DNA from 2 places in the Rhizobium sp. P1_B8 genome. Region 2 is predicted to be linked to the other one. Evidence: riboswitches for the same ligand, from Rfam matches in the RefSeq annotation. Region 2 holds a riboswitch; the other holds the start of a gene.

Region 1 (14,959 bases), on a different contig from region 2:
AGCGCCTGCCGATCATTATGCTGACGGCGCGCGGCGAAGAGAGCGAGCGTGTTCGCGGATTGTCGACGGGCGCCGACGATTATGTCGTCAAGCCCTTCTCGACCCCCGAGCTCGTTGCCCGCGTCAAGGCGATGCTGCGGCGCGCCCGCCCCGAGGTGCTGTCGACGGTGCTGAAATGCGGTGACATCGAGCTCGACCGCGAGACCCATCGCGTCCATCGCAAGACCCGCGAAGTCCGCCTCGGCCCCACCGAATTCCGCCTGCTGGAATTCCTGATGTCGTCGCCGGGCCGGGTCTTCTCCCGCTCGCAGCTTCTGGACGGCGTCTGGGGCCACGATATCTATGTCGACGAGCGCACCGTCGACGTCCATGTCGGCCGCCTGCGCAAGGCGCTGAATTTTTCCAACATGCAGGACGTCATCCGCACCGTCCGCGGCGCCGGCTATTCGATGGAAGCCTGAGGGCTTTGTCCCGCTGCTGTCCGGTTTGCGCTGATGGCTGCCCCTCACCCCAACCCTCTCCCCGTAAAAAACGGGGAGAGGGGACGTGCCACACGAGCGCGCGCTGGGAACGGAGAGGGCGCCGCATGCCCCTTCGCCCCGTTCACGGGGAGAAGGTGGCGGCAGCCGGATGAGGGGCAGCCATTGGCACGAACCAAAATTGCATAAAAAAACGGGCCACTTGGCCCGTTATTTATGTCTGACGATAATAGCCCGCTCAGCTGGCCCGCGCGGCCGCCCGGCGGCGTTCGTTGACCGGCTGGTAGGCAAGCTTCTGGTGGTAGCTGCAATAGGGCGAATTGTCGGGGGATTCGCAGCCGCAGAAATGGAAGTCATCCTTCAGCGGATCGCCGACCGGCCACTTGCAGGTGCGTTCGGTCAGTTCCGTCAGGCCGAGGCGTCGGGAAATCGGCACGACCACGTTGCCTCTCGGCACGTATTCCATTTCCTCGATCGTTTCGATCTCGATCTCTTCCTTCAGCATGGTCGCGCCCTGCTGGCGGGTAACGGTGCGCGTGGCGACCCGTGAGGCATAGTTCGGTGCGCGCGGCGCCGATGTATTGCGCTTCGGCGTTCGTGCGGCGGTGTTGGTGCCGCCGGCCTTGGCACGGCCTGGAAGGCTCAGCCGGTGCACTTTGCCGATGACCGCATTTCTGCTGACTCCGCCAAGCTGCGCAGCGATCTGGCTGGCGCTCAGTCCTTCGGCCCAAAGTTTCTTGAGTTTCTCGACCCGCTCGTCTGTCCAGTTCATGCCCTGTCTCCACCTTTTGCGTTGGTGATGGCAGAATCCCTCACCGTTGTCCCGGGAGCTCCGAAACAAGAAACGCTTGATCAATTTTGGTGACTAGTTCCGCCGCATGCAGTCTAGTAATTGATCTTTAACCTAGTGTGAGGCTGACTCCGTGACAAGAGTCGCATGAATCCGGATGAATCGAATTCGTAGTTTTCCCCAACTTGCTGCCTCTGCGTGGCATTTCTGCAATAATGCCTGTTGAAGACTGAAAATGCCGCTGTACACCCTTGCTGCATACGCTAAGGGCGCAGTTTTGTTGACATTGCAGCGCGAAAAGGAAATAGTGCCCCTCGCCGCCGCAAGGCGGCATTTTTGATTTTTCGGGCCTGGTTTCCTTAGCCGGAGTCATTGCCCGGCAACTTGATGGAGATCGCGCCATGGCTGAAGCCGCGCCGCTTTATGACACCTATTCTCGTGCCCCGCTGCGGTTCGAGCGAGGCGAGGGCGTGTGGCTGATCACCGAAAGCGGCGAGCGATATCTCGATTTCGGCGCTGGCGTTGCCGTTACGTCAGTCGGCCACAGCAATCCGCATGTCGTGGGCGCACTGAAGGAGCAGGCCGACAAGGTCTGGCACCTGTCGAACATCTATGAGATCCCCGGTCAGGAACGTCTGGCAAAACGGCTGACGGACGCCACCTTCGCCGACAAGGTGTTCTTCACCAATTCGGGTGCCGAGGCGCTCGAATGCGCGATCAAGACGGCGCGCCGCTATCAGTTTTCCAAGGGCCATCCCGAGCGCTTCCATATCATCACCTTCGAAGGCGCCTTCCACGGACGGACGCTGGCGACGATCGCTGCCGGCGGCCAAGAGAAATATCTCGAAGGCTTCGGCCCCAAGGCGCCGGGTTTCGATCAGGTGGCTTTCGGCGACATCGAAGCGGTCCGCGCCGCGATCACCGATGCCACGGCTGGAATTCTCATCGAGCCGGTGCAGGGCGAGGGCGGTGTCCGTCCTGCCACCACCGAGTTCATGAAGGCGCTCCGCCAGCTCTGCGACGACAACGGCCTGCTGTTGATCCTCGACGAGGTCCAGACCGGCGTCGGCCGCACCGGCAAGCTCTTCGCCCATGAATGGGCGGGCGTGACCCCCGACATCATGGCTGTCGCCAAGGGCATCGGCGGCGGTTTCCCGCTCGGCGCCTGCCTTGCCACATCAGAGGCCGCCTCCGGCATGAAGGCCGGCACGCATGGCTCGACCTATGGCGGCAATCCGCTCGCCATGGCCGTCGGCAGCGCCGTGCTCGACATCATCCTTGCCGATGGCTTCCTCCAGCATGTGCGCGACGTCGCACTGGTCTTCCGCCAGGGCCTCGCCTCACTGAAGGATCGTTATCCCGATGTGATCGAAGATATCAGAGGCGAGGGGCTGTTGCTCGGCGTCAAGGCTGCCGTTCCCTCAGCCGAACTGCTGCAGGCGATCCGCGCCGCCCATCTGCTCGGCGTGCCCGCCGGCGACAATGTCATCCGCCTTCTTCCGCCCCTCGTGGTCACCGCCGAGGAAGCCCGCGAGGGCCTTGCCCGCATCGAGCGCGCCGCCGAGAGCATTCGCGCCTCCAAGGTCAAGAAGACGGCTTGACGAGATTGCCGCCTTCGGGCGCAGCACAGGTAAGAAGACTATGGCTCCTAAACATTTCCTCGATCTTTCGGCGGTCACATCAGCCGATCTCAGAACCATCATGAACGATGCGCTCGCCCGCAAGCAGGCCTTCAAGGCCGGCAAGGGCGACAAGCCGCTCGCCGGCAAGATGCTGGCGATGATCTTCGAGAAGCCGTCGACGCGCACCCGCGTCTCCTTCGACGTCGGCATGCGCCAGCTCGGCGGCGAAACGCTGTTCCTGTCCGGCACCGAGATGCAGCTCGGCCGCGCCGAGACGATCGGCGACACCGCCAAGGTGCTGTCGCGCTATGTCGATGCGATCATGATCCGCACCACCGAACATTCGCGGCTGGTCGAGCTTGCCGAGCATGCGACCGTGCCTGTGATCAATGCGCTGACGGATGACACCCATCCTTGCCAGATCATGGCCGACATCATGACCTTCGAAGAGCACCGCGGCCCGATCAAGGGCAAGACCATCGCCTGGACCGGCGACGGCAACAATGTGCTGCATTCGCTGGTCGAGGGGGCCGCGCGTTTCGGCTACCGCATGAACATGGCCGTACCCCTTGGCTCCGAGCCCAAGGATCACTATCTGAACTGGGCCCGCAATGAGGGCGCCGAAATCATGCTCTGCCATGATGCCGACCGTGCGGTCGCCGGCGTCGATTGCGTGGTGACCGATACCTGGGTCTCCATGAATCAGGAACATCGGGCCCGGGGTCACAATGTCTTCCAGCCTTATCAGGTCAATGCGGCCTTGATGGCCAAAGCCGGCAATGATGCATTGTTCATGCATTGCCTGCCCGCCCATCGCGGTGAGGAAGTGACGGACGAAGTGATCGACGGTCCGCAATCCGTGGTCTTCGATGAGGCGGAAAACCGTCTTCATGCGCAGAAGTCGATTCTTGCTTGGTGCCTGGGCGCGATCTGAACCATAATCGGACGTCGCGAGTCACAGACATGACCATGTCGTCCCCTTCCAGGTGGAGGGGCTGGATGTGCGCGGTCGCGCCGTCCAGCTCGGCCCGATGCTCGATGCGATCCTCGAGCGTCATCATTATCCCGCACCTGTTGCCCGGCTGCTTGCCGAAGTCGTCGTGCTGACGGTGCTGCTCGGCACCTCGCTGAAGTTCGACGGCAAGTTCACGGTGCAGACCAAGGGCGATGGCCCGGTCGATCTCCTCGTCGCCGATTTCTCGACGCCGGAAAATGTCCGCGCCTATGCCCGTTTCGATCAGGCGCTGCTCAACAAGGCGATCGAGTCTGGTGAAACCGAGCCGGAGCAACTGCTTGGCAAGGGCGTGCTCGCCTTCACCATCGACCAGGGCAAGTTCAGCCAGCCTTACCAGGGCATCGTCGCGCTCGACGGCACTACGCTCGAAGAAATTGCCGGCGTCTATTTCCGCCAGTCGGAGCAGATCCCGACGCGCGTCCGCCTTGCCGCCGCTGAACTCTTCGATCGTGACGATGCCGGCAAGCCGCGCCATCGCTGGCGGGCAGGCGGCCTCGTCGCCCAGTTCCTGCCGGAAGCGCCGGAGCGCATGCGCCAGCCGGATCTCCACGGCGGCGACGGCGACACTGGCAACCGCCCGCATGGCGAGGACGATGCCTGGGTCGAAGCCCGTTCGCTGGTCGAGACCATCGACGCCGATGAACTCACCGACCCGCTTGTCGGCACCGAACGGCTGCTGTTTCGCCTGTTCCACGAGCGCGGCGTGCGCGTCTATGAACCGCGCGCCGTCTTTGATCGCTGCAGCTGCTCGCGCGACAAGATCAAGGGTGTGCTGAAAGGCTTTTCGGCCGAGGAGATCGAGGCCAGCCAGGAAAACGGCGAAATCGCCGTCACCTGCGAATTCTGCTCGACCACCTACCGCTTCGAGCCGGCCGAGCTTCAGCCGGCTGAATAGGCTCCGTTCGCATTAATGGCTGCCCCTCACCCTAACCCTCTCCCCGTAAACGGGGCGAGGGGACGTGCCCCGCAAGAGCTGGGTGAGGAACGGAGAGGTCGCGGCATGGTCCCTTCGCCCCGTTTACGGGGAGAAGGTGGCGGCAGCCGGATGAGGGGCCAGTGTCGGCGATCTCTTGGGCAGAGGTGTACGGCCTATGGCGTCACACGTCAGTTGAGCACGCGCAGCAGCCCCGGGGAATCCAGCGAGAAGGCGGGGATGTCGACATCGAACATCTCGCCTTCATCCGTTTCCATCTGGTAATGGCCGAACATCAGCCCTGAGGGCGTGTCGAGCGGGCAGCCGGAGGAATATTCGTAGGTGTCGCCGGGGCTGAGCCGCGGCTGCTCGCCGACGACGCCGGGACCGGTGACCTCGTCCACCTGTCCGTTCTGGTCGGTGATGTTCCAGTAACGGTTGACCAGCCGAACGGCGATGCCGGAATTGTTGCTGATGACAATCCGGTAACCCCAGACATAACGATCGTCGTCCGGATCGGATTGCTCCTCCAGATAGAACGGTTCGACTACAACTTCGATGTCTCTTGTGAGGGCGCGATACATGCCTTGCACCTTAGTCAAGATATGTTACCCGTATCTTATAAGAGGCCCTGTCCGTCAAGAAACGGAACAATTATCATCGCTGAAACGGCTGTGATCCGAAGGGTTTTCGATCGTTAAGCCTAATTGTCAGTGTGAATTCCGGTTCGGAACGCCGCGGCGGGCAAACTTGTTCCCCCGGCCTCACCTTGGTGAGATCCGGCACGGCCGAACCCCAAATGAGGTCCGGCCGCCTTTATCCCTAGGTCAGGCCGAAACCTTGGCAAGCGCCCGTGCGAAATCCTCGATCAGGTCGTCGGTATCCTCGATGCCGGCCGAAAGGCGGACCGTACCAGGCGAGATGCCGAGTTCGGCGCGCGCCTCTTCCGTCAGGTTCTTGTGCGTCGTCGTCGCCGGATGGGTGATCAGGCTCTTGCTGTCGCCGAGATTGTTGGAGATTTTGACGATCTCAAGCGCGTTCTGCAGCGCGAAGGCCGCATCCTTGCCGCCCTTCAGCTCGAAGGCGACCAGCGTCGAGCCGCCGGTCATCTGCTTGGCGATGATATCGGCCTGCGGATGGTCCTTGCGGCCGGGATAGATCACCTTGGCGATCTTGCCTTGCTCGGCCAGGAAATCGGCGATCTTCGCCGCATTCTCGGTCTGCTGGCGCACGCGCAGCGGCAGCGTCTCGATGCCCTTCAGCAAAGTCCAGGCGTTGAACGGCGACATCGCCGGGCCGGTATGGCGGAAATAGTCGTGCAGGTTCTCGTCGATCCATTCCTTGTCGGAAAGGACAACGCCGCCGAGGCAGCGGCCCTGGCCGTCAATATGCTTGGTGGCGGAATAGGCGACGATATGGGCGCCGAGCTCCAAGGGCTTCTGGAAGAGCGGTGTCGCAAAGACGTTGTCGACGACGACCTTGGCGCCGATCTGGTTGGCGAGCTTGGCGACGCCTGCGATATCGATCACTTCGAGCGTCGGGTTGGTCGGGCTTTCCAGGAAGAACACCTTGGTCTTCGCCGTGATCGCCTTTTCCCAGTTCGCAAGATCCCGGCCGTCGATCAGCGTGCAATCGATGCCGTATTTCGGCGCCAGCGTCTCGACGACCCAGCGGCAGGAGCCGAAGAGGGCACGTGCAGCGACGATATGATCGCCGGCCTTCAGCTGGCAAAGGATCGCCGCGGTGACGGCGGCCATGCCGGAAGCGGTGGCGCGGGCGTCTTCGGCGCCTTCGAGCATGCACATGCGCTTTTCGAACATGTCATTGGTCGGGCTGCCGTAGCGGGCGTAAATGAAGCCCTCCGTCTCGCCCTTGAAGCGGGCTTCGGCTGCCTCCGACGTCTCGTAGACGAACCCTTGCGTGAGATAGATTGCCTCGGACGTCTCGCCATATTGCGAACGCAGCGTGCCGCCGTGGACGAGTTGGGTTGCCGGGCGCCAGGTCTTGCTCATGCCATCACCTTCACATAACAAAAAAACCGGTCGCAAAAGCAGACCGGTTTCAACCCGGTCTTTTTAGCCACTTGTTTAACGTGGCTGCAAGCCGACCGGCCAAATCACCACGGGATAATTCTGCAATACTGCTGTTAGCTGCTTGCGTCAATTCCCCGAGTTTGGTTTTGTCGGCGGCAAATGATGGATGAGGCATGATGGCTCGTGAAACGGGAATTCTGGCGGATCGCGCGATCTCCGCGCTGTTCGAAACGGAGCGTCTGATCTCCGAACGGGAGCTGGACCGTGACCAGATCCAGCCGGCAAGTCTCGACCTGCGCTTGGGCGCCAAGGCGTTTCGCGTGCGCGCCAGCTTCATGCCCGGCCCCTCGCATCTGGTGTCCGACAAGCTCGACCGGCTGAGCCTGCATGTGATCGATCTCTCCGAGGGGGCGGTGCTCGAAACCGGCTGCGTCTATATCGTGCCGCTGATGGAGAGCCTGGCGCTGCCGGCCGACATGTCGGCCTCGGCCAATCCGAAGAGCTCGACCGGGCGCCTCGATATCTTCACCCGCGTCATCACCGATTACGCCCAGGAGTTCGACAAGATTCCATCAGGCTATGCCGGCCCGCTCTATCTCGAAATCAGCCCACGCACCTTCCCGATCGTCGTGCGCCGCGGCTCGCGCCTGTCGCAGATCCGTTTTCGCGTCGGCCAGGCTCTGCTCGGCGAGCCGGAACTGTTGAAGCTGCATGAAAGCGAGACGCTGGTCGCCAGCAAGCTGCCGAATGTATCAGGCGGCGGCATCGCGCTGTCGATCGACCTCGCCGGAGACAAGGAAGGCCTGATCGGCTATCGCGGCAAACATCACACCGCTGTCGTCGATGTCGACAAGAAGGCCCAGCACGACATCTATGATTTCTGGGAACCGCTCTATAGCCGCGGCCGCAACGAGCTGATCCTCGATCCCGACGAGTTCTATATCCTCGTCTCGCGCGAGGCCGTGCACGTGCCGCCGGATTATGCAGCCGAGATGACCCCCTTCGATCCGCTGGTCGGCGAATTCCGCGTGCATTATGCCGGCTTCTTCGACCCTGGCTTCGGCCATGCTCCGGCCGGCGGCCGCGGCAGCCGCGCCGTGCTCGAAGTGCGCAGCCACGAGGTGCCCTTCATCCTCGAAGACGGCCAGATCGTCGGCCGCCTCGTCTACGAGCACATGCAGGAAAAGCCCGCAAGCCTCTATGGCTCGGGCCTCGGCTCCAACTATCAGGCCCAGGGCCTCAAGCTCTCGAAGCACTTCCGCATCTGAGCCTTCCCGGCGGCCGCGACTTGACAGCGGCCCCCATCTGTTGGAAATCTCGCATCAACGCGGGTGTAGCTCAATGGTAGAGCAGCAGCTTCCCAAGCTGAATACGAGGGTTCGATTCCCTTCACCCGCTCCAGCTCCCGCAAACTATACCTGATGCGCCTAATCCCCGAAAAACCGGATCGGCTTGTACCGACGATGCGCGATGATCAGGCTTCTGTCGGGCTGGATGATGTAGGTTTCCTCCACCTGCTGGCCGTACTGGTCGATGAAATCATGCGGAAAGGCGGAACCAACCGGTGATTTGGTGAGCTTGGTACGGGGCTGGCCACTATAGGTGATGCTTCCCGGTATGGGTTCGAGGCCGGGGCCGCCATAGGTGACGGTGCTGCATCCGGCGAGAACGAGCGTGCCGATGAGGCCGATGATTGCAGGTTTCATGTCCATCCCTCCCAATGCCGTGAATGGCATCACTCTACGCCTTGCCGGAGAGGAGCTGACGACACGAAAGCCCATGCCGCTCTTCAATCCTTTGGGAAGCATCGCCGGGGACGTCGTGATCGAGCGGCCGGACTCCACCTCCACCTCTTGATATTAGGGTGATAATCCCGTTCCTCCAGATGCGCCGACGCATCCATTGCCGAAACCGGTGCCGTCTGCTAGATCGGCATCGTCGAAAAAGGCAGGATCGGTTGAGGTAAGCCCGGTCCCTTCCGCTGGAGCGTTAAGCGCTCCGGCGAAGCTCTGCTCCGTGCCATGGCACGAGAACCCGCGACGTGATCCGCATGAAGATGCGGGATCCCGGCGGCGTGCGGAGACGGCAAAAAGGCAGTCCTGGGATTTTTTTCGAACGGAGACTGTCATGCGCCTGAACCATCTCGATTTCCACGTTCCCGATATTGCTGCCACGGCGGATTTCTTGATCCGTCATTTCGGCCTGAGACTTAAGGATATGCGCGGTCAGAACGGCCTCGCGATCCTGGAAGACGATGCCGGCCTCGAAATTGTCCTCAGCCACGCCATCGCCAAGTTCGGCACCGCCGATCAGGTGGAGATCGGGCGCCAGACCTATCACATCGGCTTCATCCTGCCCGAAAGGGCGGATGTCGATGCGGTCCATGCCGGGCTTGCGGCTGCCGGTGCTGATCTGTCCGGCCCGCCGGTCGCCATGCGCGGCGGCTGGCTATTTTATTGCACGGCGCCCGGAAACATCCTGGTCGAGATCGGCTGGCGACAGGGTTAGGTCCCCAAATAGCAAGGGCGGCCGCAGCCGCCCTTGCCAATGCCTGTTTTGACCGGCTCAGAATTCCGTCCAGTCGGGATCCTGGCTCGGCGACGTGCTGCCGCCGGCGCCGAAGGCGTTGGCGATTTTCTGGCCGAGCGCGCGGGCCGGCGAGGCGGCAGGGCGGGCGGTGCCTTCCCTAGCGACGCGGATCGGGGCTGCCCTGGCTGCCGGGCGGGCGGCAGCGCGCGGTGCGGCGGTGTGGGCCGGCGCGATCGGCGCACTAGTGGTGAAGCCGCCGGTGCCGGTCAGCCTGAATTGGCCGAGCAGATTGTTGAGCGCTGCCGCTTCCGTTGCGAGGTTGTGGCTGGCGGCGGTGGATTCCTCGACCATCGCCGCATTCTGCTGCGTGCCCTGGTCCATGGAATTGACGGCGGTGTTGATCTCCTGCAGGCCGATCGACTGTTCGCGGGAGGCCTCGGCGATCGCGTGGACGTGCTGGTTGATCTCCTGCACCTCGGCGACGATCGCGTCGAGCGCCTTGCCGGTTTCGCCGACCAGCGAGACGCCGGTCTGCACATGTGTGCCGGAGGTGCTGATCAGCGCCTTGATCTCCTTGGCCGCCTTGGCCGAGCGCTGGGCGAGCTCGCGCACTTCCTGGGCGACGACGGCAAAACCCTTGCCGGCTTCACCGGCACGCGCCGCTTCGACACCGGCGTTGAGCGCCAGCAGGTTGGTCTGGAAGGCGATGTCGTCGATGACGCCGATGATGTTGGAGATTTCTCCCGAGGACTTCTCGATCTGCTGCATGGCGGAGACCGCCTTGCGGACGATCTCGCCCGATTTCTCGGCGCCGAGGCGGGTGCGGGCGACGAGCTGGCTCGCTTCCTCGGTCCGCTTGGCGGCGTCGCGCACCGTCGTCGTGATCTCCTCCAGCGCCGCTGCCGTTTCTTCGACGGAGGCAGATTGCTGTTCCGTCCGCTGCGAAAGCTGGTCTGCGGAAGAGCGGATTTCATTGGCGCCGGCGCCGATCGCCCGGGCATTGGCGCCGACCGTATGCAGGGTTTCGTTGAGCTTCTCGACCGAGTTGTTGAAATCCGCACGCAGCGCATCGAGATGCGCGACGAAGGGTTCGTCGATATGCGAGGCGAGATCGCCGGCGGCAAGGCGGCGCAGGCCGTCGCCGAGTGCGGTGACGGCGCGTTCCAGTTCGGATGCTTCGCGGACTTTCTGCGCTTCGCGTTCGCGGCGCTCGCTGTCGCTGACGTTGCGGTCGGCTTCGGCGCGCGCCTCGATTTGGGCCCGCTCGATCGCATTGTCACGGAAGACCAAAACGGCCTTTGCCATCTGGCCGACTTCGTCGCCGCGGTCGAGGCCGCTGACATCGCTTGCTGTGTCACCCTCGGCAAGCCGCGTCATGCGCTGGCGCAGCTGTGCCATCGGGCCGGCGATGCCTATCTGGGCGACGAAAACGCTGAAGCCGACGGCGGCGAGAACCGCGATGCCGATCAGCACGAAACAGAAGACCATCCGCCCGTTGACGGAAGCCGAGAGCGCGTCGCCGCCATCGTTGAGCATCGCCATCATCGCATCATTGTTGGCGATCATCTTCGGCGTCAGCGCATTGAGCTTGGCATTGATCAGGGCAACATTCGAAAGCGCGCCGGCGCTGTCCTTGGCTTTGCTCTGTTCGGTGATCTTGTTCGCCAGCGTTTCGATCTCATCGATTCCGGCCTGGATTTCATCGATCGCTGGCTTGCGGCTGGGCACCAGCGCCAGCGCCTGCTTCATGCGGTCACGCGCCTGCGGCAGCTTGCTCGGTGTGGCGAGCGCCGTCTGGAATGCCGGCGTATCGGGCTTCATGTCGGCAAGCAGGGTGACCTGCAACACTGAGGCCACCGCCGATGCGCTGGCGCGCGCGCTCAGCATCGAGGCCTGCGCCTCATGATCGATGAAGGCGCTATAGGCCGCGTCCGCACGGCGGAACTCGGAGATGACATAGATCAGCCCGGCCATGGTGATCAGCCCGAGCAGCGCCACGACCGATATGATTTTTGTGCGGATTTTCAGATGTTTCAGCATGGAAATGTCACCCGATTGACGGGGCGTGTCGCGCGCCCGGTGCTTTTGAAATCAATTGTTGCAGAAAAACGCTGCTTCAATATTGCGGTTTAGGGATTACGTTTGGGCTGACGCTTGCATCATGCGATCGGCTGGCGGGGTCCGATGTCGTCGCGACAAATAAAGGCGATATTCTTTAATTCCGCGCTAACAGAGGGCCGCGGATGACTGTGATTTTTAGGGGCTGAATTGTCGTCTCGGGTGCGTTGCCACGGCTGTCGGTCCACGCCGATGTCTGCCCACAGCCTAACCCTCTCCGCGTAAAAAACGGGGCGAGGGGACGTGCCCTCAGCACGATCCGGCTCACCTCCACGCATATTCCCCACCACGCATGACTCTGATACATCTCGCCGACGCCGCAATGCTTCGCGCTCAACCCAGAGACCAAGATCACGATGATGCAATCCAAGCTAGCATCCCTGACTCTGAAGGGTTTTCTCGCGTTCGGCCTGTTTCTCGGCGTGCTTCTTTCGAATTTGGCCGCATCCGCCCAGCAGGCGTCCCCCTCGCTGCCGCTGCTCTTCGATGCACGCGAACGTCTTGCCAGGCCCGATCTCTCCTCGCTGGTGCGCTTGCGCTTCCTGACGTCGGTCGATTTCCCGCCCTTCAATTTCACCGATCAGAACGGCAAGCTCTCCGGCTTCAATGTCGACCTCGCCCGCGAAATCTGCAGCGAGCTGGAGATTTCAGACAAGTGCCAGATCCAGGCACTCCCCTTCGCCGACCTCAGGGATGCGCTCGCCGCCTCGCAGGGCGATGCCGTCATCGCCGGTTTTGCCGTGACCCCGGAGTTGCGCCGGCAATTCGTCTTTTCCAGACCTTACCTGATGCTGCCGGCGCGCTTCGTGCGCAATCTCGCCGTGCCGCTCGACGGAAAGACCGCTGCCGCCCTGTCGAAACATCCGGTCGGTGTGGTCAGAGGGACGGTGCACGAGGCAATGCTGGCAGCCTTCTTCCCGGCGATCAAGGCCGAGCCATTTGACACAAAGGACGCCCTGCTGGCGGCGCTCAAGGATCGCAAGGTCGATGCCGCCTTTGCCGATGCGCTGCAGCTTTCCTTCTGGGTCTCTTCGCCGGCCTCGGCAAAATGCTGCGCGCTGTTCGACGGTCCCTATCTCTCCGAGCAATTTCTCGGCGAGGGCATGACAATCATGCTGCGGCAGAAGGACAGTGTGCTGACATCCGCCATCGACCACGCGCTCGCCACGCTGTCGCGCAACGGCCGCCTCCAGGAAATCTATCTGCGCTACTTTCCCTACGGGCTCTATTGAAGCCGCTAAAAGACGCGAGACGCGCTTTAGCCTTTAGCCTTTGCGGAACCGGGCAATCGCACTGCGCTCGATTGCCGCGCAGGTGAGCTTGTCGAGGCCGAGCCGGTCGCGCAGCAGGCTGAGCAGCCGCAATTCCTCCGCCTTGACCGAGAGATCGGCGGATGCCACCTCGACGGCCAGCGCATAGGCCGTGTCGTAAAGTTTTGCGGGCAGGGTGTCGCGCACGGTTTCCAGCACGACGTCGAGGCCCTCCGGCCCGGCGAGCAGCGAGGCGCAGTCGCGCGCCACCGCAATCAGCTTGTCGTCATCGAAATCCCGGAAAACAGGCAGGAATCCGATCAGTTGGCCGATCCTCTCCAGTTCCCTGTCGTTCATCGTGCTGTCGACGGCGGATGCCATCACCATCACGTAGATCAGCGCATCATGGGCGGAAAGCGGCTTATTCATCTCTGATTCCTTTTTCGATCAGCCCAGATTAGGAATTGGCGACAGCCATTACAAGGGATCGGCCCGATCCGGGCTGTCCGATCGCTTGCCAAGGCTGCCGGTTCATTTGCGGCGCGGATCGTCGCCGTAAATGCCTTTTCTGGCCTGCCTGGCCGTCTCGGCGATCTCCCTAAGCGGCGAACCCGCCGCTGCTTCCGCCCAGCCGTTTTCGGCAAGCCATGAGCCGAGATCCTGTGTGCCGAGCCGGCAGGCAGTCGTCGCCGTTTCCTTCCATTCCGCACTCTCGAGGTCGCAGGTGACGCTGCGGTTGCGCAACAGCAGGCGCAGCGCCGTCTTCGCCATCATGCCGCAGGGCCATTGCCGATCCGCCGGCCCGCAAATCCTGTCGACCGGCGTCGGCACGATGCCGGCAAGCTGAAGCCTGCGCTCGCCAAAGGAAAGGATGCCGGCATTGTCGACGGCCGGCCGTGCCAGCTCCATCGCCTTTTTCGTCGCCGGACCTCCCGTTTTCCCGGCTGCCGTCTCCGCTTGTTGCGGCAGAGCGGCCGGTTTGGATGTCACCCCGTCGCCTGGGTCTGGAGCGAGTGGGGCCGTCGGTTCGACTGAGCGAGCAATCATTTCGGCACGGTCGTCCGACATCGTCGCGGGTTCGCTGGCCTCGGGGGCCGCATCCGCTAGTGCTGTCGCCGTCTCCCCTGCGGACGCCGTCTCTTCGCCGGCCGTGCCGCCGCCAAGTCTTGCTTCGCCCGCCATCAGCAGGCCGACCACCACTACCATCCCCGTGATACCTGTAATGAAGGCGGCAGGGCGCATGGAATATCTTCCTATTGGCTGGCCCAGATGATGCGGGCGATCCAGGCGACGTCGGAAAGCTCGAGGATGCGGTTGGGATGTTCGGGATTGAGCGACATCAGCTCGATCGATCGCGGGCTCTGGCGCAGCAGCACCTTGGCCATCACCTCGCCCTCGTTTGTGCGCACGACGACGCGGTCGTTGCGGCGCACCTGCGCCCCCGGCTCGACGATCAACACATCGCCGTCGCGGTAGAGCGGCATCATGCTCTCGCCCTGCACCTCTAGTGCATAGACGCCTGATTTCTGTGCCGGGGCGGCTGGAAATTCCACCACGTCCCAGCCCTGGCCGGCCGGAAAACCGCCATCGTCGAAGAAGCCGCCGGCGCCCGCCTGCGCGAAGCCGAGCAGCGGAATGGAGCCGCCTCGCTGAGGAAATGCGCCTTCCTGCTGTCCCGAGCCGGCATCCGGCCGCATGAAGGCCATAAACTGCTCCATGCTCGCCCCTGTGGCGTCGAGCACCTTGGCGATCGATTCCGTCGAGGGCCAGCGCAGCCGCCCATCGGCGGAAAGCCGTTTCGATTTGTTGAAGGAGGTCGGGTCGAGGCCGGCGCGGCGCGCAAGTCCGGATGGCGTCAGCTCGTGCCGTTCGGCAAGCCTGTCGAGCGCTTCCCAGATCTGGTCGTGTGACAGCATGCGCGATTCCGTCGCGGCTCATTCAACGCCGCGCTCCAACCCGGCGGAATATTAACCGACCGCGCCGCCCGAGTAAAGATAGAAGAGGAATAAAATCCTGTTATCGCATGCTGCGCTCAGGCGACCATCGCCATGTTGATCTTGCCGAGCTGGATCACCGCCTGCGTCCGGCTGTCGACATCGAGTTTCAACAGGATCGCCGAGACATGCGCCTTGATCGTCGCCTCGGAGACGCCGAGTTCGTAGGCGATCTGCTTGTTCAGCAGCCCTTCGCCAAGCATGGTCAGCACCCGG
Region 2 (14,959 bases):
GCAAGCTTTCGGAAACGGATTTCGTCGAGCGTGCATTGAAGGTCGTGCAGGGCAAGGCGCGCGTCAAGCGCACCATGTGGTCCCGCCGCGCCCAGGAATATGATGCCAAGATCAATTCCGGCGACCTGATTTCCATCGCTGAAGTTGTGCGCGATCTCTATCGTGCCGAGAACCAGCCCGAACAGTCCTATTCCGAGCGCCAGCTCTATGAGGCTGCGCTCGACCGCATGGCGCGCGAAATCGCCGCTGTCAACAAGATGTCGGAAACCGAAGCCGTCCGTCTCGTCGAGACCAATCTCAACAAGGGTCCGAAGCGCGGCAAGACGATTGAAGAAGACGATTCGCAGGACGAAGCCGCATAAAGCGACCCCGTTTTTCTGTCAAAAAACCCGGCCTTCGTGCCGGGTTTTTTTATTGGAACTTTTTCCCGACTGCCGCGTTTATCACACGTAATTGCGGACTGCTCGTCAGGCAATGGCCTCAACGAGCGAACTGCTATTCCGTCAATGTTCGATGAGGAGCGGATCATGCCTTTTCTATATTGCCCATCCGGCAAAGTGAAGAAACAGGTCCAGCCCAGCCGTCTTACCGGCACATGATGAGAAATAGGGCCTCCCCCTGAAAAGTCCAGGGGCGAGGCTTTTATGCATTCAGAACCCATTCAATCCGGACAGCGATGTTCCGGAACATGAGTTTTATTGTTCATTTCAGGGCGAGAGGCCTGCTTTGGGAGATCGAAATGAAGAACATGTCTGCAGATCGGCGCATGATCAAAATCGCGATGGCCGCCCCCTATCTTGCCCGTCAGGAAGAGCATGATCTTGCCACCCGCTGGAAGGATCACGACGACCGCGGCGCGCGCAACCAGATCGCCATGGCCCATATGCGCCTCGTCATATCCATGGCCGGCAAGTTCCGCAATTTCGGCCTGCCGATGAGCGATCTCGTGCAGGAGGGCTATGTCGGCCTGCTGGAGGCCGCCGCACGCTTCGAGCCGGAACGCGACGTGCGCTTTTCGACCTATGCAAGCTGGTGGATCCGGGCTTCGATCCAGGATTATATCCTGCGCAACTGGTCGATCGTGCGTGGTGGCACGAGTTCAGCGCAAAAGGCGCTGTTCTTCAATCTGCGTCGTCTGCGCGCCAAGCTCGCCAAGGGTGACACACAGCTGACGCTGCAATCCATTCACCAGGAAATCGCCGCGGCCCTCGGCGTGAGCCTCGCCGATGTGCAGACGATGGATGCCAGGCTTTCCGGTAACGACGCTTCGCTGCAGGCGCCTTCGGTCTCCGGCGATGCCGAGAGCGCGGAGAAGATGGACTTCCTCGTCAGCGACGATCCCCTGCCGGACGAGCAGGTTTCCAACATGATCGACGGGGAGCGTCGCCGCGTCTGGCTCGCTTCGGCGCTGAAACATCTCAACGAACGCGAGATGAAGATCATCAGCGCCCGGCGTCTGGCGGAAGACGGTGCCACGCTCGAAGAACTCGGTGCCGATCTCGGCATTTCCAAGGAACGTGTGCGTCAGATCGAAAGCCGGGCGATGGAAAAACTCCGCAGCGCCCTCGTCAGCGCCGATCCGCATATGGCGGCCTACGCTTGAACCGAAAGCGCGTCGCGATCTTTCAGATTCGCCGGTCGTGCTTTAGGTGTTTTTTTACGCATGTCGTTATCGCAAAACCGCTGCCCACTTTTGCGCGACATGCTTGTCCCCTCCAGCAGCACAGACTGGCCCGGCGTAAGCCGGGCCTTTTTTATTCGGCAATGATCTTGACGCGATCGCCCGTTGAAACGGCCGCACCCGTGGGCAGGGCGTTGATGAGCTTGAAGAGATCGAGCTTGCGGTCGGTGCCCATCATGCGGGCGGCGAGCGTCGAGATGTTCTCACCCGGCCGGACGGTGACGACGCGGATGCGCAGCGGCTTCAGCGATGCCGCCTCTGCCGGCGTCATGCGCCGGAAACTGGCGCGTAGCACATTGGCCGTTGGCTCAAGGGCGTCGCTGCCTTTCGGTACGGCCGTCAGGAAACGGAAGATCTGCGAATTGTTGCGGATCACGGTGACATCGAAATCCCAGCGGTCGGCGCTGGCGCGCGCGGTGGCTGCTTCCATGCCGTTGATGGTGATCGGCTGGATGGTTGACGGGTCGAGGCCGGTTACCCAGCCGCTGGAGATATAGTTGGTGAGGCTCTGGTTCTGATTGTCGGCGACGCCGTCGAAACGGACGGCGATGTCGTTCGGACCGGTGGCCATCACCGCCTCGACCTTGTTGTCGATGTGGAAATCCGGCGGCACGTCGAAGCGGATGCCGAGGCCGCCATGCAGGAAGGTCTGGCCGCGCACATAGCCTTCTTCCGGGCTGTCGCCGTAGAGCAGTCCGTCTATGCCGTCGAGATAATAATCGCGGCCCTTGTCGCCGACAGAGCCTTCCTGGCCGAAGGCGCGGGCGTGGGTGCGGGCAAGCTCTATGCGCTGCGCCGAATTCGGATGGCTCGACAGGAAGTCGAGGCTCTGGTCGGCTTCGGGATCAACCGACATGAAGCGGCTGTAAGCGGCCATGGAATCGAGGAAACGGGCAGCGGCATAGGGGTCGTAGCCGGCTTCGCCGAGCATGCGCACACCGATGACATCGGCCTGCAGCTCCTGCTGGCGGGAGAAGGCGGCGAGCCGCAGCTTGCCGCGGGCAAGCGCCTGCTTGCCGGCGATGTCGCTGGAAAGGACTTCGGCGACGACGCGGCTGGCGATGACCTCAGCCTCTTCGCGCTTCTGCCGCTCGATGCCGTGGTTTGCCGTCACATGGCCCATTTCGTGCGACAGCACGGCGGCAACTTCCGAAGCGTCGTTGGCAAGGGCGAGCAGGCCGCGGGTGACGTAGAGATAACCGCCCGGCAGCGCAAAGGCGTTGATCGCCGGCGAATTCAGGATGGTGATGCGGTAGGACTGGCTCGGATTTTCCGACACCGCCGTCAGCGCGCCGGCGATGCGGGCGACGAGGCGCTCGGTTTTGGCGTCCTTGTATTCGCCGCCATAGCTTGCCACGATGCGCGGATGCTCACGAGCGCCCATCGCCGCGCGCGGGTCGTTCTTCTGCACCTCGTCGACGATCTGTGGATTGGAAGAAGGTGAGACACTCGGCTGATAGGATTGGTCGATCAGCGTTTGGCAGCCATTCAGCGCCATTGCGACGGCCGAAAGCAGCATCAGGCGACGCGCGAAGCGCCGCGGCGCGGAGATGGCATCACTGGAAAGCGCGGGCGATTTCCACGTCGTCAAGCTGTCCAGTCTGTTTCTCCGCATCATGTCGCTGTTTTGCCGGTTTGCCTGAGATTCGGACCGACCATGGCAAAGGGAATTCAACAGGTGCGCACCCCTGATCTCGCGCTGCACAATCGGCCGATACAAGTCTTTGCTGTAGCTGATTTACGCATCGGTTGCATAGCGAGACTCTGCTTAAATGTGGCGCCGTTGCATTTTGGCAAGCCTCAGGCATTAAGGCCTCCCTTCGCTCGGATGAAATTATGGCGAAAGTTCCGTCACAAAGCGGAGATTCGTCGACAGCGCGGAAAAAGAACGGGCCGATTGAATTAACCAGCCCGATAGCGACAGCCATGCGTGAAAATTGCAACCAGAAATATGTTCTTGGTGAGGAGACGCCTCTTGGTAAGGCATTTCCGCGGGGCGATTCGACTATTCGGCAGCTTCCGCTGTCGCCGGTTGCGGCCTCGTCGTTTCGCCGGCGCGGGGCAATTGCACCGGCTTCAGCATGATGGCGGCCGCAAGGCCGATCAGCGCAATGGCGCAGGAAGTCATGAAGAGCGGTGAGAAGGCGGCGGCATAGGTATCGGCAACGGCCTGGCGGCTCGCTTCGGGAAGGGCGGCCATCATTTTCGGCGTCAGCTGCTCGATATCGGCGACGCCGGGAATGGAGACGCCGACCTTGCCGAGCTCAGAGGCGATGATGGCGCCGTAGATGGAAATAGCGATCGAGGCGCCGCCCATGCGCGACAGCGTCACCGAGCCGGTGGCGGCGCCGACGTCGCGGGCCGGTGCTGCATTCTGTACGCCGATGACGGGAACCTGCTGGGCAAGGCCGATGCCGATGCCGTGCAGCATCATGATCGCGCCGATGAAGACGATCGGCGTTCCGGCGTGGATCTGCGACATCAACGCAAAGGCAGTGGCGCTGCAGGTGAGGCTTGCGATGGCGAAGGGCTTGTAGCGCCCCGTCTTCGAGATGATCCGGCCTGCTGTCAGCGATCCGCAGACGAGGCCGCCGGTCAGGAGGATGAAGAGCAGGCCGGCGGCCGACGGCGAAAGGCCGGTCGTGGTCTGCAGGAAGAGGGCGAGATAATTGACCATGCCGATGGCGATGGCGCCGCCCATGATCGAGATGACCAGGAGCAGGCTGAAGGTGGAATTGCGAAACAGCTGCAGGGGAACGATCGGCTCCGGCGCGCGGCGCTCTGTGAATACCCAGGTGACGGCGCAGATGACGCCGAAGGCGACGATGCCGATGCTCTGCGGCGAGATCAATGCGCCGAACAGCTCGCTGCTGTCGGTGGCAAGCACGATGCTTGTCGTCGTCATGGCAAGCAGGAGCGCACCGGCATAATCGATCTTGGGGCGGCGATGCGGTTTGCGATACGGCAGCATGAAGGCAAGGCCGGTGAGCACGATGAAGCCGATCGGCACGTTGACGAGGAAGATCGAGCGCCAGCCGAAGAGATCGCTCATCGTGCCGCCAAGCACAGGGCCGATCGCGCCCGATGCCATCAGCACGAGGCTGGAATAGCTCTGGTAGCGAGCCCGCTCGCGCGGTTCGAACAGATCGGCGTTGACGGCGAAGATCGACACCATGATGCCGCCGCCGCCAAGGCCCTGCAGCACGCGGGCGGCGATCAGCGTATTCATCGAGACCGCAAGGCCGCAGACCGCCGAGCCGACGGTGAAGATCATGATCGCCGTCATCATCACATATTTGCGGCCGAACAAGTCGCCGAGCTTGCCGTAGAGCGGCATGACGGCGCTCAGCGACAGGAGATAGGCGGAGCCGATCCAGCCGAAACGCTCGAGATGGCCGAATTCACCGACGATCGTCGGCAGAGCCGTGGAGACGATCTGATTATCAAGCGTCGCCATGAACATGGCGGTCATCAGGAAAAGGAAGAGGATAAGCCGGCGACGAGGATCCGTCACGAGCGGCGCAGGCGCGAGTTGCATGTCCATGGGAGGCATCGTTCCGGGTTGATATGCTTTTATGTGCTAACGGCATATAGTTGTCAATGGCACATTAATGACATCGGCATATTCAATTTTCGAATCGGCTCTGTTATGGTCCTGTGATGAGCGACGTCCTGACCAAGACCCTTTCTGCGGAGCCGGCCGAGCCGGATCGTGAAAACGTGCCGCGTATCGGCCGGAGCATGGCACGCATGCGGCTGATGACCGGGCGTCGGCTGATCGGCCGGCTGGCGATCCAGAGTGCTGCACCAGGCCTTGAGCTTTCGCATCTCGACGTGCTCGATGCCGTACGGAGGGCGCAGCCTGCCGGCGAGGTCACGGTCGGCATGATCGCGGAGATGCTGCGCATCGATCCGTCACGGGCAAGCCGGGTGGTCGCCGACATGGTCGGGCGCAACGTGTTGCGCCGCGAGGCCTCGCAGGCCGATGCGCGGCGGATCGTCGTCGTCATGACCGAGGTCGGCCAGGACCTGCTTGCCGAGATCGTCGCGCAGAAGCTTGCAATCATTTCCGAGATCGTTTCCGACTGGCCGCAGGAAGATGTCGAGCGCTTCGCAGCGCTTTTCGAGCGCTTCATCGGCGGCTACGAGGCGGTCTTCCTGTCGCGCGACAAGGATACGCCGGGCTAGGCGGCAGTTTAAAGTGATCGAGCGTCCCGTTGGTGTTGGACGCACGGCGCTTTCAGGCAAGCGGCGCCCCTTCCCCTCGACCCCCCGTTTGCGCTAAGGGCAATGCCCATGAGCCAATCCACCTTCACCATTCTCCTTGGCGGCGAACTCAGCCTGACGGAGCGCCTGCGCCATGCCATCGCCGACAGCCGCTTCATTGCGGCCGATGGCGGCATGCGGCATGCGGCAGCACTCGGCATCGAGCCGGAGCTCTGGGTCGGTGATTTCGATTCGACACCGGCCGATCTCGCGGATGCATTTCCGAATGTGCCGAAACAGCCTTATCCGGCAGCGAAGGCGGCGACGGACGGCGAAATCGCCGTGGCGGAAGCAATCGCGCGGGGCGCGCGGCGGCTCATCCTCGCCGGCGCGCTCGGCGGCGAACGCTCCGATCATGCGCTTCAGCATCTGCTGTCGGCCGTCAGCCTGGCAGAAGAGGGTTTTGACCTGCTGCTGACCTCGGGCAAGGAGGAGGCAGTGCCGCTGGTTGCCGGTACGATCGAACTGGACCTTCCCAAGGGCAGCCTGTTTTCCGTGCCCGGATTCAGCGAGCTGAGAGGGCTTTCCATCGAGAATGCGCGTTATCCGCTGGCGGATTTCCATCTGCCTTTCGGCTCGTCGCGCACCATTTCCAATGTTGCGGAAGGCACCGTTCGCTTTTCGCTCCGCAGCGGCCGGGCAATCGTGCTCGCCCGGCCCTATGATCTTTCCGGAGTCTGATTTTTGGCCCCTCCCATTCTAAAACTCGACGATATCTTCCTGAGCTTCGGCGGCGCACCGCTGCTAGCGGGTGCTAGCCTGCAGATCGAGGCCGGTGACAAAATCTGTCTCGTCGGGCGTAACGGCTCGGGAAAATCGACACTGCTGAAGATTGCCGCCGGCCTGGTCGAGGCACAGTCCGGCGAGGTCTTCCGCCATCCGTCCTCGACGGTGCGCTATCTCGAACAGGCGCCGGACTTTGCCGGCTTCAACACGGTGCAGGCCTATGCCGAGGCCGGCCTCGGGCCGGGCGATGACCCCTATCGTGTCACCTATCTGCTGTCGCATCTCGGGCTGACCGGCGAAGAAGACCCCAGAATGCTGTCCGGTGGCGAATCGCGGCGCGCTGCCCTTGCCCGGGTTATGGCACCGGAGCCGGACATTCTTTTGCTCGACGAACCGACCAACCATCTCGACCTGCCGACGATCGAATGGCTGGAAGGCGAGCTGCAAAAGACGCGCAGCGCTTTGGTGCTGATCTCGCACGACCGGCGTTTCCTCGAAAAGGTCTCGACGGCAACCGTTTGGCTCGACCGCGGCACCTCGCGCCGGCTCGACCGCGGCTTTGCGCATTTCGAAGCCTGGCGCGACCAGGTGCTGGAGGCCGAGGAACTGGAGCAGCACAAGCTCGGCAAGTCGATCGAGCGCGAGGAGCACTGGCTGCGCTATGGCGTCACGGCGCGGCGCAAGCGCAATATGCGCCGTCTCGGCGAGCTGCAGACGATGCGCTCGAACTATCGCGGCCACAAGGGGCCGCAGGGCACGGTGCAGGCGACGGTTTCGGACGCGCAGGAATCCGGCAAGCTGGTCATCGAGGCCGACAAGATCACCAAGAGCTTCGGCGAGCGGGCAATCGTCACGCCGTTTTCGATCCGCGTGCATCGCGGCGACTGCATTGGTCTCGTGGGACCGAACGGCGCCGGCAAGACGACGCTGCTGAAGATGCTGACCGGGCAGCTTGCGCCTGATAGCGGCACGGTGAAGCTCGGCACCAATCTGGAGATCGCGACGCTCGACCAGAAGCGCGAGGATCTCGACCCCGAGGATACGCTTGCCAACTATCTGACCGACGGGCGCGGCGAAAACCTGCTCGTCAACGGCGAGCAGCGCCATGTCACCGGCTATATGAAGGAATTTCTGTTCCAGCCGGAACAGGCGCGTACGCCGATCAGAAACCTCTCCGGCGGCGAACGCGCCCGGCTGATGCTGGCGCGCATCCTTTCGCGCCCGACGAATCTCTTGATCCTCGACGAGCCGACCAACGATCTCGATATCGAAACACTCGATCTCCTGCAGGAGATTGTCGCAGGCTTTCCCGGCACCGTCATTCTCGTCAGCCACGACCGCGATTTCCTCGACCGCACCGTGACCTCGACGATCGCACCCGCCCTGCCGGATGCGCCTGATGGCCGCTGGATCGAATATGCCGGCGGCTACTCGGACATGCTTGTGCAACGCAAGGGCGCGCTCGAGGAGCGCAGAAAAGCCGAGAAGGCGGCGGAGAAGCCGAAGACGCAGGAGGCACCAGCGCCAGGCAGCTCGAAGGTCAAACTCTCCTTCAAGCAGAAATTCGCACTGGAAAACCTGCCGAAGGAAATGGCGAAGGCCGAAGCCGAAATCGCCAAGCGCGAACAGGTGATGGCAGATCCCAATCTTTTCACGCGCGATCCTGCCGCCTTCAACCGACTTGCCAGCGAGATGGAAAAACTGCGCGCCGGCCTGACAAAGATGGAAGAGGAGTGGCTGGAGCTCGAAATGCTGCGGGAAGAGCTGGAAGGCTGAGATTTTCTCGAGGCTGAAGGCTCACTTTTCCTTGATTCGTCAGTGTGTCGTCCTGCGGCATAAGGTGCCGTCCGGCAGCCGGGGATATTGCCGATCGCAATGGCGACAAGGAAAAGTCAGATGTCTCGCAAGCCCTATTCCGGAATTTTCACGGCGTTTGTCGCCGGTAGCCTCGTGACCCTTGCCCTGTCGCAAGCCGCGCAGGCGCAGGATGCCCAGCGCATTCGTGTTCGCGGCGCCATCGAAAGCTTCAGCGGCGATACGCTCGTCGTCAAGACGCGCGAGGGCAGCGATGCGACGATCGCGCTGAAATCCGGCTGGAAGGTCGGCGGCATCAAGAAAGCCTCGGTCGAGGATATCAAGCCCGGCGATTTCGTCGGCGTCGCTTCACTTCCGAAGGGCACGGGCCCGGACGGGGCGATCGAGGTGCTGATCTTTCCGGCGTCGATGAAGGGAACCGGCGAGGGCAACCGTCCCTGGGATGCGCAGCCGAACAGCCAGATGACCAATGCGACCGTCAGCAACGCCGTCAAATCCGTGGACGGCCACACGATCACGCTGACTTATCAGGGCAAGGAAAAGACGATCGCGATTGCCGATGGCACGCCGATCGTGACGTTGGCGCCTGCGACCAAGGATGATCTGAAGCCCGGCGCCGGCGTCGTCGTCACCGGCGAAAAGGCGGCGGACGGCAGCATCTCGGCCAGCCAGATCGCCGTCGGCCTCAACGGCATCACGCCGCCGATGTGACCAGCGGCTCAAATCCTTACCTTATGCAGGCCGTCATCCCAAAACAGCTCCACACTTTTGGGCGGCATGTATTAAAGCGCCGGCGCGGGCACGGCGGCAGCGCCCGCACTGGCGCTGGCGCCGGTCTGGGCGACAGGCGGCTCCTCGGAAATTGACGGCAGCGCCTGCAGATGCAGCACGCGCGGCTTCAGCGCCTCGAGATAGGCCTCGGAGCGGCCGATATAGATCATGCCGCTTTCGGGCATGGAGACGAGCAGGTTCGCCATTGTTTCCTGCAGTTCCGGCTCCATGCCTTCCAGCACTTCGTCGAAGATGATCCAGCGCGGGCGCACGAGCAGGAGGCGGGCAAATCCGATCGCTTTCTGCTGGTCGCCGTCGAGCAGCTTGTCCCAGCGGGCGCGGGTATCGAGCCTTGCGATCAGCGAATGCAGGCCAACCTTGTCGAGGGCCGCCTCGACGGCGGCTTTCTCGTAGGCTTCGGGACGTTCGGGAAAGGCCAGCGCCTCGCGCAGCGTGCCGCCGGGAACATAGGCAACCTGCGGAACGAAGAGCATGTCGTCGATTGGCGGCAGGCCCATCGTGCCACTACCGCACGGCCAGAGGCCGGCCATCGCCTGGAACAGCAGCTTGCGGTTGACGCTGTGATCGCCGTTGATCATGATCCTTTCGCCGGCCTTGATCACGACATTGGTTTCACGCAGTCGGAAACCGCCGCATTCCTCGATATCTTCGCCGACTTTGGCGACGATCACCACATCCTTCAGCGTCAGTGTGTCGGGCGCGGCGTTTTCATAGGCGATACTGTCCTTCAGGTCGAAGTCCTCGTCCATGTCGAGCAGCGCCTGGCGGAAATCGGTGACGCGCATCAGCGTGGCGCGCCACTCGGCGATCGGGCCGAAATTGGAGACATACCAGCGCAGCGCCGTGTTGACCTGGTTGAAGGCGCCGACCGACATCATCAGCTGGCCGAGGGTGAGGCCGCCGGAGAAATAAGCTGGGGCGGCAACGATGATCGGGATGACGATTACCAGCCAGCCGTAGCCGGCCGAAACCCAGGTGAGATTGGTATTGGCCATGGCGAGCCGCTTGACGACTGTCAGTACCGAGCTGATGTCGGTGTTGATACGTCGGCGCTCGTTCTCCTCGCCGCGGGCAACGGTGATCGCCGGCATGTTCTCATTGGCATGCATCAGCGTGAAGCGAAGCTCGGCTTCTTTCGAAAAACGGTCGGCATTGAGCTTGACCAGCTTGCGGCCGACGACCTGGCTCAGCACCGAGGCGGAAGCGGCATAGAAAATCGCCGCCCAGACCATGTAGCCCGGAATGGAGAAGCTGTGGCCGCTGATGCGGAAGATGAAGCCGCTCGAAAGCTCCCAGAGCACGCCGATGAAGCTCACCAGGAGGATGGTCGACTGCAGCAGGCCGAGAACGAGCCCTGTCGTGCTTTCGGCAAGGTTGCGGGAATCCTCGTGCAGGCGCTGGTCCGGATTGACGCCGATCAGGCCGCTGGAGGCAAGCCGCAGTGCCCGCTTGCGCTTCAGCCACTGGTCGACGAGATCGCGTGACAGGCCTTCACGCATATAGAGCGCCGTCATCTGGTTCAGCCAGGCCTGCAGCACGTTGAGCAGCAGCAGCGTGCCGGCGATCATCGCGAAGATTTCGAGTTGGTGGAAGAATTCGCCGAGGTCGCGGCGCTCCAGCGAGTCATAGAAGGGCGCATTCCACTCGTTCAATATGACCTGGCCGTAGGACGTCGCCAGGATAACGAGGATCAGCACGGTCGCCAGAAACAGCACCCTGCCACGCACTTCCGAATTCCAGAATGCTGAGAACATGACGCCGAGGCGATATGTCAGGCTGAAATCATACCCTACCCTATCCTGCCTTCGGATGCCCGGCCTCCCCTCGATCTTATCTGCCATTACGCTTTTCCAAATCGCCCATGCCCCTATAAATAACATGGTGGCGTTACGGGTCTATCAACAGATTCTATCATTCATTAAACTGTGATGATGCGGCAGAGGTCACTTGACTGCAGTCGACAGTTGATTCGCGACCCGACTGGGTCTAATTAAAGCGCTCCGTGGTGATTTGGCCGGCCGGCTTGCAGCCACGTTAAAAAAGTCGCTAAAGGGCCGCGTGCGGACCGGTAGCGATTTTTTTCGCCGCCGGTTTTTGTTTTTGATCGAGTGACCGCAATGCCCATCAAGATCCCCGATACGCTGCCCGCCTTCGAAACCCTGGTTCAGGAAGGTGTGCGGGTGATGACCGAGACGTTGGCGATCCGTCAGGATATCCGACCGTTGCAGATCGGGCTGCTCAACCTCATGCCGAACAAGATCAAGACCGAATTGCAGATGGCGCGTCTCGTCGGCGCCTCGCCGCTGCAGGTGGAACTGTCGCTCATCCGTATCGGCGGCCACAAGGCGAAGAATACGTCAGAAGATCATTTGCTTGCCTTCTACCAGACCTGGGAGGAGGTAAAACATCGCAAGTTCGACGGCTTCATCATCACCGGGGCGCCGATCGAGCTTTTGCCCTATGAGGACGTCACCTATTGGGCGGAGATGCAGCAGATTCTCGACTGGACGGAAACGAATGTCCATTCGACGATGAACGTCTGCTGGGGCGCGATGGCGGCGATCTATCATTTCCACGGCGTTCCGAAATACGAGCTCAAAGAGAAGGCCTTCGGGGTTTACCGCCACCGCAACCTGAAGCCTTCGTCGATCTATCTCAACGGCTTTTCCGACAATTTCGAGGTGCCGGTGTCGCGCTGGACCGAAGTGCGCCGCGCCGATATCGAGAAATCCGAAAGGCTGGAGATCCTGATGGAATCAGCCGAGATGGGCGTGTGTCTCGTGCACGAGAAGAAGGGCCGGCGGCTCTACATGTTCAACCATGTCGAATATGATTCCACTTCGCTTTCCGACGAGTATTTTCGCGACGTCGATGCCGGCGTGCCGATCAAGATGCCGCACAATTACTTCCCGCATAATGATCCGGCGCTTGCGCCGCAGAACCGCTGGCGCAGCCATGCGCATCTCCTGTTCGGCAACTGGATCAACGAAATCTACCAGACGACGCCTTTTGATGTGGAAGAGATCGGCACGGACCTCTGACCGTTGCCGATCGCCCCTCGAGCCGGTGCCGCCGCCTCATCGCTGCGGCATTTTCTTTCCGATCCGCCGGTTGCGGATTGAAGCAAATGCGGGCAGGTTCCTGTCCCGAAACCTACCACACCGCGCGTCTTCATCGGACGTGCAATGCACAGTTTGAATCGCTTCAAATTCCTCAAATCGATTCCGAATTGAGAATTTGCAGCAGAGATAGAATGGACGGTCGATCATGTCGGATAAGTTGGAGCGGGACGTTTTCGGGCAGACGAAGGCGGGCGAGACCGTCTATCGCGTCGTGATCAAGGGCGGTGGGCTGACGGCCAAGATCATAAGCTGGGGCGCAGTCATCCAGGATCTGCGCCTCGAGGGACATGACGCGCCGCTGCAGCTCGGCTTCGACGATTTCGACAGCTACCCCCTCTATTCATCCTATTTCGGCGCGACACCCGGCCGCTGCGCCAACCGCGTCGGCGGCGGCAGGTTTACGCTTGACGACAAGGACTATCAGCTCGAACTGAATGAAAACGGCGTGACGCATCTGCATGGCGGCAGCGACAATATCGCCAAACGCAACTGGACGATCGTCGAGCATGACGTCGACCGCGTGGTGCTGAAGATCGTCGATCCCGATGGCCGCGCCGGCTATCCCGGCAATTGCACCATCCAGGCGACTTTCTGGGTGCATGGCAACGGTGAACTGTCGATCACCTACGAATCGACCAGCGACCAGCCGACGCTCGCCAATGTCTGCCAGCACGCCTATTTCAATCTCGACGGTCGCGACGATGCGCTTGGCCACGATATCATGATTGCCGCCGATCATTATCTGCCGACCGATGAGAAGCAGGTGCCAACCGGCGAGATCCGTTCCGTCGAGGGCACCGAATTCGATTTCCGCGAGATGGCGCCGATGAAGCGTTTCGTCGACAGCGAACAGGTGTTCTACGACCATAATTTCTGCCTGTCCGCCGAGCGCACCGCCAAGCGGAGTGTCGCGCTCGCCCGCAGCCTTTATTCCGGTGTGTCGCTGGAAGTGCGCAGCACCGAGCCAGGCGTACAGTTCTATGCCGGCTTCAAGCTCGATACCGGGGCTCCCGGCATCGGCGGGCGCAAATACGGTCCATTCGCCGGCTTCTGCCTGGAGACGCAGGTCTGGCCGGATGCCATCAATCACCAAGGTTTTCCGAATGCGGTTCTGCGCCCCGGCGAAGTGCTGCGCCAGGAGACGGATTATATCTTCACCAAGAACTGAGCGTCCTCCAGCGCCGCGCGTTTCTAACGCGGGGCGCTGTCGACGCACGGTTGTCAGATTTGGTCGCTATGAAACCCTCGCCGGCCCGCCGGCGAGGGTTTTTTCTTTCGGCATTCGATTCTGTCTTGCCGATTGGTCCTATATAGGTTCTATTGTGCGTCCATGGATAGAACCAGTCTGATAGCGGAATTGAATAGCCGCGGCCTGCGTGACGAGGCATTGACCGGGCCGCTCTACAAGCGGCTGGCGCAGACGCTGACCGGCCTCATTCAGGAAGGCCTGCTGAAGCCCGGCACCGCACTCCCGGGCGAGCGCGACCTTGCCGAAGCTCTGAAGCTCGGCCGAGTGACCGTGCGCACCGCCTATCGTGATCTGATGGCGTCCGGCGCATTGGAATCGCGCCACGGAAGCGGTACTTTCGTGTCGAGCAGAGTGGAGCGCATGGAACAGTCGCTCTGGCGGCTGTCCTCCTTCTCCGCCGACATGCGTTCACGCGGGCGTCTGCCGGCCGCACGGATATTGTCGCGGGCGGTCAATACGCCGTCGCCGGAGGAATCCTTCCTGCTCGGCCTCGGCGGCGACGAGCCGGTGCTGAGACTCGACCGCTTGCGCCTTGCCGACGGCCTGCCGCTGGCGATTGAACGCGCCGTGGTGCCGATCAAGTTCCTCGGGCACGATGCCGGCGGCGAGGGATCGCTCTACGATGCGCTGACGGCCAGCGGCCACAGGCCCGTGCGCGCGCTGCAGCGGCTGACGGCGGTCACGCTCGACCCGTCCTCCGCCGCAATCCTGAACGTCAAATCGGGCGCGCCGGCGCTCCTGATCGAACGCGTCTCGCGCCTGGAAGACCAGCGCGTCGTCGAATACACCCGCTCGCATTATCGCGGCGATGCCTATGATTTCGTAGCCGAATTGAGAATCGGAGATGACCTATGAATGACAACCAGTCACTGATGCTGCAAGAAGCCGGCCAATCGCCAGAGGTGGTGGCTACGCTTCTCGAAAAGGAAAAACCGGTCTTTGCCGAGATTGCCCGGCTGTTTTCGTCCGCCCGCCCGAGCGTGGTGACGACGGCGGCGCGCGGCTCCTCGGACCACGCCGCCACCTTTTTCAAATATCTTTTCGAGATTACCTGCGGCGTTCCGGTCGCCTCGGTCGGTCCGTCGATCGCTTCCGTCTACGGTGCGGCGCTGCATCTGAAGGGCGGCGTCCATTTCACCGTCTCGCAGTCGGGTGCCAGTCCCGATATCGTCGCGTTGCAGGATGCGGCGAAGAAGGGCGGAGCGACGACGATCGCCGTCGTCAACGTCACCGACAGCCCGCTTGCGAAACAGGCCGATATCGTTCTCGGCCTCAATGCCGGCGCGGAAAAGAGCGTCGCGGCGACGA

What was found. A riboswitch is a leader RNA that binds a small molecule or an ion and turns the genes downstream of it on or off. The one in region 2 is predicted to bind S-adenosylmethionine.
Region 1: linked by a shared signal. The riboswitch ahead of AC1D2N_RS07335 (O-succinylhomoserine sulfhydrylase) and the one ahead of metA (homoserine O-acetyltransferase MetA) in region 2 are both predicted to bind S-adenosylmethionine.

The regions. Positions count from the first base shown of each region.
Region 1 is NZ_JBFTZZ010000004.1:92,797-107,755, forward strand. It holds gene phoB (phosphate regulon transcriptional regulator PhoB) at 1-461, shown strand, start outside; gene AC1D2N_RS07310 (GcrA family cell cycle regulator) at 718-1,251, opposite strand; gene AC1D2N_RS07315 (aspartate aminotransferase family protein) at 1,671-2,870, shown strand; gene argF (ornithine carbamoyltransferase) at 2,911-3,825, shown strand; partial or broken gene AC1D2N_RS07325 (Hsp33 family molecular chaperone) at 3,854-4,801, shown strand; gene apaG (Co2+/Mg2+ efflux protein ApaG) at 5,011-5,403, opposite strand; gene AC1D2N_RS07335 (O-succinylhomoserine sulfhydrylase) at 5,647-6,831, opposite strand; SAM riboswitch at 6,874-6,952, opposite strand; gene AC1D2N_RS07340 (2'-deoxycytidine 5'-triphosphate deaminase) at 7,026-8,120, shown strand; tRNA gene AC1D2N_RS07345 (tRNA-Gly) at 8,180-8,253, shown strand; gene AC1D2N_RS07350 (hypothetical protein) at 8,280-8,558, opposite strand; gene AC1D2N_RS07355 (hypothetical protein) at 8,557-8,709, shown strand; gene AC1D2N_RS07360 (VOC family protein) at 8,980-9,360, shown strand; gene AC1D2N_RS07365 (methyl-accepting chemotaxis protein) at 9,418-11,421, opposite strand; gene AC1D2N_RS07370 (transporter substrate-binding domain-containing protein) at 11,856-12,731, shown strand; gene AC1D2N_RS07375 (tellurite resistance TerB family protein) at 12,765-13,178, opposite strand; gene AC1D2N_RS07380 (thermonuclease family protein) at 13,281-13,991, opposite strand; gene AC1D2N_RS07385 (S24 family peptidase) at 14,003-14,665, opposite strand; gene AC1D2N_RS07390 (response regulator) at 14,782-14,959, opposite strand, start outside.
Region 2 is NZ_JBFTZZ010000023.1:52,179-67,137, forward strand. It holds gene AC1D2N_RS24855 (CarD family transcriptional regulator) at 1-362, shown strand, start outside; gene AC1D2N_RS24860 (RNA polymerase factor sigma-32) at 740-1,603, shown strand; gene AC1D2N_RS24865 (M48 family metalloprotease) at 1,755-3,299, opposite strand; gene AC1D2N_RS24870 (MDR family MFS transporter) at 3,687-5,225, opposite strand; gene AC1D2N_RS24875 (MarR family winged helix-turn-helix transcriptional regulator) at 5,342-5,869, shown strand; gene AC1D2N_RS24880 (thiamine diphosphokinase) at 5,972-6,628, shown strand; gene AC1D2N_RS24885 (ABC-F family ATP-binding cassette domain-containing protein) at 6,632-8,449, shown strand; gene AC1D2N_RS24890 (hypothetical protein) at 8,570-9,199, shown strand; gene AC1D2N_RS24895 (ABC transporter ATP-binding protein/permease) at 9,271-11,160, opposite strand; SAM riboswitch at 11,273-11,350, shown strand; gene metA (homoserine O-acetyltransferase MetA) at 11,398-12,321, shown strand; gene AC1D2N_RS24905 (aldose epimerase family protein) at 12,548-13,570, shown strand; gene AC1D2N_RS24910 (GntR family transcriptional regulator) at 13,733-14,506, shown strand; gene AC1D2N_RS24915 (SIS domain-containing protein) at 14,503-14,959, shown strand, end outside.